Linked DNA regions of Pyxidicoccus trucidator. The protein of the gene in region 3 binds, or shares a complex with, the protein of the main gene of each other region. Links are inferred from orthologs where the notes say so. Each region holds a gene or a part of one and is shown on either strand. Other genes may lie near its edges.

What was found.
Region 1: the proteins of accD (region 3) and G4D85_RS19340 are in contact, whole or in part, in a solved structure (PDB 8UXZ), measured with the Escherichia coli proteins. The link is inferred for Pyxidicoccus trucidator from one-to-one orthologs.
Region 2: the proteins of accD (region 3) and accB are in contact, whole or in part, in a solved structure (PDB 8UXZ), measured with the Escherichia coli proteins. The link is inferred for Pyxidicoccus trucidator from one-to-one orthologs.

What each region holds. Positions count from the first base shown.
Region 1 is NZ_JAAIXZ010000006.1:290,924-294,075, reverse strand. What follows is about bases 54-2,979. They hold G4D85_RS19340 (acetyl-CoA carboxylase carboxyltransferase subunit alpha), read left to right. Parts: upstream 54-995; coding sequence 996-1,964; downstream 1,965-2,979. Other genes in these bases: hisC (histidinol-phosphate transaminase), read left to right, coding at 1,986-2,979; G4D85_RS19345 (tetratricopeptide repeat protein), read right to left, coding at 209-895. Outside these bases: more of hisC, read left to right, coding at 2,980-3,077; cmk ((d)CMP kinase), read left to right, coding at 3,074-3,152. UniProt on the Escherichia coli protein: Component of the acetyl coenzyme A carboxylase (ACC) complex. First, biotin carboxylase catalyzes the carboxylation of biotin on its carrier protein (BCCP) and then the CO(2) group is transferred by the carboxyltransferase to acetyl-CoA to form malonyl-CoA.
Region 2 is NZ_JAAIXZ010000002.1:575,088-578,075, forward strand. Bases 25-2,786 are described here. They hold accB (acetyl-CoA carboxylase biotin carboxyl carrier protein), read left to right. Parts: upstream 25-994; coding sequence 995-1,579; downstream 1,580-2,786. Other genes in these bases: G4D85_RS08835 (roadblock/LC7 domain-containing protein), read left to right, coding at 25-237; efp (elongation factor P), read left to right, coding at 373-954; accC (acetyl-CoA carboxylase biotin carboxylase subunit), read left to right, coding at 1,653-2,786. Also shown: more of G4D85_RS08835, read left to right, coding at 1-24; more of accC, read left to right, coding at 2,787-2,988. UniProt on the Escherichia coli protein: This protein is a component of the acetyl coenzyme A carboxylase complex; first, biotin carboxylase catalyzes the carboxylation of the carrier protein and then the transcarboxylase transfers the carboxyl group to form malonyl-CoA.
Region 3 is NZ_JAAIXZ010000011.1:176,719-179,648, reverse strand. It holds accD (acetyl-CoA carboxylase, carboxyltransferase subunit beta), read left to right. Parts: upstream 1-1,001; coding sequence 1,002-1,859; downstream 1,860-2,930. Other genes in the region: G4D85_RS28780 (bifunctional folylpolyglutamate synthase/dihydrofolate synthase), read left to right, coding at 1,881-2,930; G4D85_RS28790 (MBL fold metallo-hydrolase), read left to right, coding at 146-901; G4D85_RS28795 (cyclic nucleotide-binding domain-containing protein), read left to right, coding at 1-144.

The DNA.
Region 1 (3,152 bases), on a different replicon or contig from region 3:
TTTTCATGCCCGCGTGAGTGAAAGAGGGGGCCCGCCGCCACGACTCCACCTGCCCCTGAACCACCCCGGAAGACTGCCGCCCCGCCCCCGCCGCGCACGATGACCACTTGCGTCGTAAGCGCCAAGGGCTGGCTGCTCGCCCGGCGTGTAAGCGTGTGGGGCCCGTCACCCCGAGTGGTGGGCCTTCGTCACTGGCGCCGGGGATGTCTCAGGCCTCGCACTCGGAGGGTGAGTCGGTGAACGTGCCCAGCTCGGGAATGGTGAGGGCGCCGGTGTCGGTCAGCGTACCCACCAGCGGCGCCCGGCCCTTCAGCCGCAGCTCGACCTGGCGGCCGCGCACGCTGTAGGTGCCCTTCACCTCCCGAAGCCGTGGCACCCCGTCATCGCCCACTTCCTTCAGCCAGAGCACGGCCCGGCCGTTGCGCTGGAAGCGCAGGCCCTGGAGGGTGCCGTAGACGCCCACGCCCGGGCCAAACCAGGACACGGCGGGCAGGAGCAGCCGCACGTCGGACTCGCGCTCCGGGGAGCGGCCCAGCAGGCGCTGCCAGCCCAGGGTGTCGCGGATGGGGTCCAGGTCGCTGTCCACCTTCGCCCGGGCCAGCCGGCGCGCGTCCAGCTTCACCGACTGGGTGAGGTGCTCGACGATGACGTCCCGGTGGGCGCTGTACTCGCAGACCTTGCCTTGCTTGCGCAGCAGGCCCAGGGTGGCGGCGACGTTGTAGCGGGCGAGCGCATAGTCCGGGGCCTGCCGGGTGGCCTCCTGGAACTTCTCCAGGGCCTCCGGGTAGCGGCCGGCCTGGTACAGGCGGAAGCCCTCCGTGTTGAGCGCCTTCGCGGCAGGGGCGGGCACGGCGGCCGTCAGGGCCAGGACGAGGAGCAGCGGGGCGGAGAGCATGTACCTCCGACGGAGGAAAGGGCCGGTCGATTCTACTTCTACGCGGTGCGTAACCTCTTGCGCGTTGAAAGCGGCCATACCGTGGTGCTAGTCCCGCGCCATGGCAACCAGTACCAGCTATGCGCTCGACTTCGAGCGTCCCCTCATTGAGCTGGAGAAGAAGATCGAAGAGCTCAAGGTCCTGTCCACGAGCGGCTCGGTGGACTTCTCGTCGGAGATCTCCAAGCTCGAGAAGAAGGCCAAGAAGCTCCAGACGGAGATCTTCAGCGACCTGACGCGGTGGCAGGTGGTGCAGATGTCCCGGCACCCGAACCGCCCGTACTTCCTGGACTACGTCCACTACCTGTTCACCGACTTCGTGGAGCTGTGCGGCGACCGGTGCTTCGGCGAGGACCCGTCGATTGTCGGCGGCTTCGCCCGCTTCGACGGCAGGCCCGTGATGGTGATGGGCCACCAGAAGGGCCGCAACACGAAGGAGAACATGGCGCGCAACTTCGGCATGCCGCGCCCGGAGGGCTACCGCAAGGCCCGCCGCCTGATGGAGCTGGCCGAGCGCTTCGAGAAGCCCATCCTCACCTTCGTGGACACGCCGGGCGCGTACCCGGGCATCGGCGCGGAGGAGCGCGGGCAGGCGGAGGCCATCGCCGTCAACCTGGAGGTGATGAGCGGCCTCAAGGTGCCCATCATCTCCACCGTGGTGGGCGAGGGCGGCTCGGGCGGCGCGCTGGCCATCGGCGTGGGCAACCGTGTGCTGATGCTGCAGAACAGCGTCTACTCGGTCATCTCCCCGGAGGGCTGCGCCTCCATCCTCTTCCGCGACGCCACCAAGGCGGACAAGGCGGCGGACGCGATGAAGCTCACGGCGAAGGATTTGCTGGAGATGAAGATCATCGACGAGGTGGTGCCCGAGCCCGCGGGCGGCGCGCACAGGGATCCGGCGAAGGCGGCGGACGCCCTGGGGAAGACCCTCCGCAAGCTCCTGGGCCAGCTCGCCGAGCTGTCACCCGATGAACTGGTGAAGGACCGATACGAGAAGTTCCGCGCCCTGGGCGTGTTCTCCGGGCGCTGAAGTCACTACTCCTGGGCCCGCATGCGACCTCTCGTTCCACCCCACGTCGAGACCCTCAAGCCCTACGTCCCGGGCAAGCCGATTGAAGAGACCGAGCGCGAGTTCGGGCTCAAGGGGGTCATCAAGCTCGCCTCGAACGAGAACCCGCTGGGCCCCTCGCCCCGCGCCGTGGAGGCCATGCGCACGGCCGCCGGTGCCACGCACCTGTACCCCGACGCGACGTCCTTCCACCTGGTGCGTCGGCTGGCCACGCACCTGGACGTGAAGCCCGAAGAGGTGGTGCTGGGCAGCGGCTCCAACGAGCTCATCGAGCTGCTCATCCGCACCTTCACCACGCCGGAGGACGAGATCCTCCTGTGCAAGGGCTCCTTCTCCGCCTACCGCATCTCCGCGCAGGCCCACGGGCGGCCCTTCGTGGAGGTGCCCATGCGCGAGGGCTACCAGTACGACCTGGAGGCCATGGCCCGGGCCGTCACCCCGCGCACGCGGATGGTGTTCCTGGCCAACCCGGACAACCCCACGGGCACCGCCTTCAGCCGGCGGGCGCTGGAGGCCTTCCTGGCCGCGGTGCCCCCCGAGGTGATGGTGGTGCACGACGAGGCCTACTTCGAGTTCGTGGAGTGGCCCGAGTACGCCAGCGCGGTGGCGCTGTTCCGCCAGCACCCCAACCTGGTGGCGCTGCGCACCTTCAGCAAGATTCACGGGCTGGCCGGCGTGCGCCTGGGCTACGGCGTCATGGATGCGAAGCTCGCGGGCTACGTGCACCGCACGCGCATGCCCTTCAACCTGACGGTGGTGGCGCAGGCGGCGGGGCTGGCCGCGCTGGAGGACACCGAGCACGTCCAGCGCACGCGCGACGTCAACCGCCAGGGCCTGAGCTACTACGCCGAGGAGCTGCCGAAGCTGGGGGCGACGCTCACGAAGAGCCACGCCAACTTCGTCTTCGCCGACTTCCCGCGGCCGGCGGTGGAGCTGTACGAGCAGCTGCTGCGCAAGGGCGTCATCGTCCGGCCCTTCGCGGGGCAGGGCTTCCCCAACAGCCTGCGCATCTCCGTGGGGACCCCCGCGGAGAACGCGCGCTGCGTGCAGGCCCTGAAGGAGATTCTCTCGTGAGCACGCGTCCCTTCATCGTCGCCATCGACGGCCCGGCCGGCGCGGGCAAGTCCTCCGTGTCCAAGCTGCTGGCGC
Region 2 (2,988 bases), on a different replicon or contig from region 3:
CTGGGCGGCGCCTGGGTGGAATACGCCAACCTCCTCACCCAGCTCCGTAACGCCGCCGAGGTCCTCAAGACGGGCACGGTGAGTGAGGTCAGCGTCAACAGTGAGAAGGTGCTGACCGTGATGCGGCTGGTGTCGCCAGAGTACTTCCTGGTGCTAGCCCTGCGCGCGGACGGCAACTTCGGCAAGGGGCGCTATGTGCTCCGCGTAACGGCCCCCAAGGTGCGCGCCGAGCTGTAGTCGCGCGCCCTGTCAGGCAGTCGTACGGCCGGCGGATCCGCTCGCTCCTTTCCCCTTCCCTTGGAAGGGGGGCATGGGCTACACACCCCCGACTTTTCAAGCTTTCGAAGCTTTGAGTGTGAAGGAGCGGGTCCCATGGCCGGGTTCATCGATACGTCCGAGTTCCGCAATGGTCTGAAGATCGAAATCGACGGTGAGCCGTTCGTAATCGAGTACTTCCAGCACGTGAAGCCCGGCAAGGGCTCCGCCTTCGTGCGCACGAAGATTCGCAGCCTCCTGTCCGGGCGCATGCTGGAGCCCACCCTCAAGTCCGGCGACAAGGTGGGCCTCCCGGACATCGAGGAGAAGGACATGCAGTACCTGTATGTCCAGGGCGATGAGTACTACTTCATGGACACCCGCAACTACGAGCAGACCTTCCTCAATGAGAAGGTGCTCGGAGAGGCGAAGAACTTCCTGAAGGAGAACATCAACGTCTCGGTGCTCTACTGGAACGGCAAGGCCATCTCCGTGAACCTGCCCAACTCGGTGGACCTGAAGGTCATCAAGTGCGACCCGGGCGTGCGTGGCGACACCGTGTCCGGCGCGCTCAAGCCCGCCACCATGGAGACGGGCTTCACCGTCAACGTCCCGCTCTTCATCAACGAGGGCGACGTGCTCAAGATCGACACGCGTGAAGGTGGCAAGTACCTGACGCGCGTGGCCACCGGCGGGTAGTTCGCGCAGCCACGGCGACTTCGAGGGAGAGGACGCGACAATGGCAACGAAGCGCAAGACGACCCGGGCGTCCGAGCCCGCGGGCACGCAGGCCGCCTCCGGTGGCGCGCGCGACGCGGGCAACACGTCCCTGGACGTGGATGCCCTGCGGCAGATTGTGGAAATCCTCGAGGCCTCGGACGTGACGAGGCTGGTGTGGAAGCGCGGTGAGGAGAAGCTCTTCATCCGCCGCGGCCATGCCCCGGAGACCACCATCGTCCACCATGCCGCGCCGGCTCCCGTGTCCACGGGCCCGGGCGTGGAGTACACCACCCCCTCCGCCGGCCCCAGGGTCGCCGCTCCGGCTCCCGCCGCGGCCGCCCCGGCCCCTGCCGTGGAGAAGCCCGGCCACCAGGTGACGAGCCCCTTCGTGGGCACGTTCTACCGGACGCCGGCGCCGGACCAGCCCGCCTTCGTGGACGTGGGCTCGGTGGTGAAGAAGGGCCAGGTGCTCTGCATCATCGAAGCGATGAAGCTGATGAACGAAATCGAGTCCGAGGTGTCCGGCCGCGTGGCGGAGATCCTCGTGGAGAATGGCCGCCCGGTGGAGTTCGGCCAGGCGCTGTTCCGCATCGAGCCGGCCTGAGAGTGCCGCGCGTTGCCCCGCGCTTTCGCGGGGTGCGCGCTCCTCGGACGGCCTCTGACGGGGAGACACCCACGTGTTCAAGAAGGTGCTGATCGCCAACCGCGGGGAGATTGCCCTGCGGGTCATCCGCGCCTGCCGCGAGCTGGGCATTGCCACCGTGGCGGTGCACTCCACGGCGGACGCCAACGCGCTGCACGTGCGCTTCGCCGACGAGGCGGTGTGCATCGGCCCTCCGTCGTCGAAGGAGAGCTACCTCAACATCCCGCAGCTGCTCTCCGCGGCCGAAATCACCCGGGCGGACGCCATCCACCCGGGCTACGGCTTCCTGTCGGAGAACGCCGAGTTCGCGGAGGTGTGCGAGAACTGCAAGATTCGCTTCATCGGCCCCCGGCCGGAGATGCTCCGGCTGATGGGCAACAAGGTTCGCGCCCGCGCGGCGGCGCGTGAGGCGGGCCTGCCGCTGTTGCCCGGCAGCCCCGGCACGGTGAAGGACCCGCGCGAGGCCGAGCAATTCGCCCGGGAGATTGGCTTCCCCGTCATCCTCAAGGCGGCCGCCGGTGGCGGCGGCAAGGGGATGAAGATCGTCCGCGAGCCGAGCGCGCTGGCCCAGGCGTTCTCCACCGCGCAGGCGGAGGCCGTGGCGTCCTTCTCCAACGGCGACCTCTACATCGAGCGGTACGTGGAGAAGCCGCGCCACATCGAGTTCCAGATTGTGGCGGACGAGCACGGCAACATCATCCACCTCAACGAGCGCGAGTGCTCGGTGCAGCGCCGGCACCAGAAGCTCATCGAGGAGAGCCCGTCCCCCGCGCTCACGCCGGAATTGCGCCAGAAGATGGGCGAGGTGTCCGTGCAGGCGATGCGCAAGCTCGCCTACAACAACGTGGGCACCATCGAGTACCTCCTGGACGAGCGCGGCGAGTTCTACTTCATGGAGATGAACACGCGCATCCAGGTGGAGCACCCGGTGACGGAGCTCGTCACGGGTATCGACCTGGTGCGCGAGCAGATCCGCATGGCCTACGGCCACCCCCTGCGCTTCAAGCAGGAGGACATCCAGATTCGCGGCCACGCCATCGAGTGCCGCGTCAACGCCGAGGACCCGATTACCTTCGCGCCCTGGCCGGGGAAGATTACCGGCTACAGCGTGCCGGGCGGCTACGGCGTGCGCGTGGACTCGGCGGCCTACGAGAACTACACGGTGCTGCCGCACTACGACAGCCTGCTGGCCAAGCTCATCGTCCACGCGGAGGACCGTGAGACGGCCATCCGCCGCATGCAGCGCGCGCTGGGCGAGTACGTGATCGAGGGCATCCGCACCAACATCCCCTTCCACCGGGCCGCCCTCGCGGAGGAGTCCTTCCAGGAAGGCCAGTACGACACCCGCTTCGTGGAGCGCCTCCTCGCGA
Region 3 (2,930 bases):
CCCGCGGTGCGAAGCATGCTGGACAAGCTGGAGCGGGCCGGCCTCATCGAGCGCGGCCCTGACAGACTGACCGTGTATGACACGGCCAGACTCCACGACTACCTCCAATACCTGGAGATGAAGTGGAAGTTCGGAGACCTCTAGCGTGAAGCTGCGAGTCCTCGGCTGCCACGGCGGCGAGCTGCCCACCTGCAAGAGCACGTGCTTCCTCGTCGATGACGTGCTCGCGCTCGACGCGGGGGCGCTGACGGGGACGCTCTCGCTCGAGGAGCTGTGCCGCGTCGACCACATCCTCGTGGGCCACAGCCACTTCGACCACGTGAAGGACCTGCCGCTGATGGCGGACCTGGTCATCGGCCGCCGCGACAAGCCCGTCACCATCCACGCCTCTCGCGAGTGCGCCCGCGCCCTGCGCGAGAACATGTTCAACAACGCGCTCTGGCCGGACTTCACCCGCATCCCCACGCGCGCCAACCCCGTCCTGCAGATCAAGACCTTCCGCGCGGGCGGCACCTTCGAGGTCGGCCCCTACACCGTGCGCAGCGTGCCGGTGAGCCACCCGGTGGAGTCCTGCGGCTTCATCATCTCCAACGGGAAGAGCACCCTCGCCATGAGCGGCGACACCGGGCCCACCGACAAGCTCTGGAAGGCGCTCAACGAGACGAAGAACCTCAAGGCGCTGCTGCTGGAGACGTCCTTCCCCAACAAGCTCCAGTCGCTCGCGGACATCTCCGGCCACCTGACGCCCTACACGCTGGAGCAGGAGCTGAAGAAGTTCCGCCGCAACGGCGCCTCGGTGATGCTCTACCACCTCAAGCCCGCCTTCGTGGCCCAGCTCAAGAAGGAGCTGTCCACCCTGCCCGTGGACGTGCTCGAGCTGAACGACATCTTCGAGCTGTAGTCCCGAAGCCCGGCTCTCAAGCCAGGCTTCGGACGTAGACGCGGCGCGCCACACGGAACGGTTGACGGCTGGGAGCCGTCGGATTAACCCCGCCCGTGTCATGGCCTGGTTCTCCAAGAAGCCCCGCATCTCCATCACCCCCGCCGCCGAGCAGCCGACCGAGTCCCGCCCGTCCCGTATGGAGGGGCTGTGGGCGAAGTGCGAGACCTGCGACGAGATCATCTACCGGCAGGACCTGGAGAAGAACTGGATGGTGTGCCCGCACTGCGAGCACCACCACTACTGGCCCGCCCGCTCCCGGCTCGCCACCCTGTTGGACCCCGACAGCTTCGAGGAGTTCGACAAGGAACTGGAGCCGCAGGACCCGCTCGGGTTCAGCGACTCGAAGAAGTACAAGGACCGGCTGAAGTCCTCGCGAAAGAACCTGGGCGAGTCGGATGCCTTCATCTCCGGCGTGGGCCGCATCGAAGGCCACCAGGTGTCCGTGGGCTGCTTCGTCTTCGAGTTCATGGGCGGCTCCATGGGCTCGGTGGTGGGCGAGAAGGTCACCCGCGTCTTCGAGCGCGCCCATGAGCTGAAGTGCTCCGCGCTCGTCTTCTCCGCCTCGGGCGGCGCGCGCATGCAGGAGGGCATCTTCTCCCTCATGCAGATGGCCAAGACGTCCGCGGCCATCGCCCGCTTCCGCACCGGCACGCGGCCCTACATCTCCGTGCTGCTCAACCCCACCACCGGCGGCGTCGCCGCGTCGTTCTCGTGGCTGGGAGACGTCATCCTCGCCGAGCCCAAGGCCCTCATCGGCTTCGCCGGCCCGCGCGTGATTGAGCAGACCATCCGTCAGAAGCTGCCCGAGGGCTTCCAGCGCTCGGAGTTCCTGCTGGAGCACGGGATGATCGACAGCATCGTCCACCGCAAGGAGCTGCGGACGAAGCTGGGGCAGATTCTCGGCCTGCTGGGCTGAGCCCGCGGCACCCACACCGGCATGAGCGCCCCCCGGACGCCACAGGAGGCGCTGGCCTTCCTCGCGAAGCTCAACCCCTCGGGCATCAAGCTGGGGCTGGAGCGTGTGCGCGAGGCGCTGGCCGCGCTGGGCCACCCGGAGCGGCGCTTCCCCGCGCTGCACGTGGCGGGCACCAACGGCAAGGGCAGCACCTGCGCCTTCACCGCCACCGCGCTCCAGGCCGCCGGGCACCGCGTGGGGCTCTACACGTCCCCGCACCTGGTGCGCGTCAACGAGCGCATCCGCGTGGACGGCGTGGACCTCTCCGACGAGGACTTCGGCCGCGCCATCCTCGAGGTGCTGGAGCGCTACCCGTCCGCCGTCTCCGAGCCGATGACGTACTTCGAGTTCGGCACCGTGGTGGCCCTCTGGCACTTCGCCCGGGTGGGGGTGGACGTGGCCGTGCTGGAGACGGGACTGGGCGGGCGGCTGGACGCCACCACCGCCGCGAGCCCGGTGGTGACGGCGATTACGCCCGTGTCCTTCGACCACATGGAGTACCTGGGCCACACGCTCGCGGCCATCGCCGGGGAGAAGGCCGGCATCCTCAAGCCCGGCGTGCCCTGTGTCGTGTCGCGGCAGGAGCCGGAGGCCCTGGAGGCGATTGTCCGCAAGGCCGGTGAGCTGGAGGCCCCGCTGTGGGTGGAGGGGAGGGACTTCGCGGGCGAGGCGCATCCGGACGGGACGCTGTCCTACCGAGGGCCCTCCTGGTCTCTGGACGGGCTGACGCTGGCCCTCCGTGGCCCGCACCAGCGGCAGAACGCGGCGGTGGCGCTCGCCTGCCTGGAAGCCCTCCACGCGCGCGGAATCCCGGTTCCCCTGGAGGCCGCGCGGACGGGGCTGGCCTCGGCGCGCTGGCCGGGGCGGCTGGAGGAGGTGGGCGGGCAGCCCCCCGTGCTGCTCGACGGCGCCCACAACCCCGCGGGTGTGGAGGTACTGCTCGCGTCGCTGCGCACGCTGTATCCGGGGCGCCGCGTGCACCTCGTCTTCGGTGTGGTGGCGGACAAGGACCGGGGACCGATGATGCGGGCG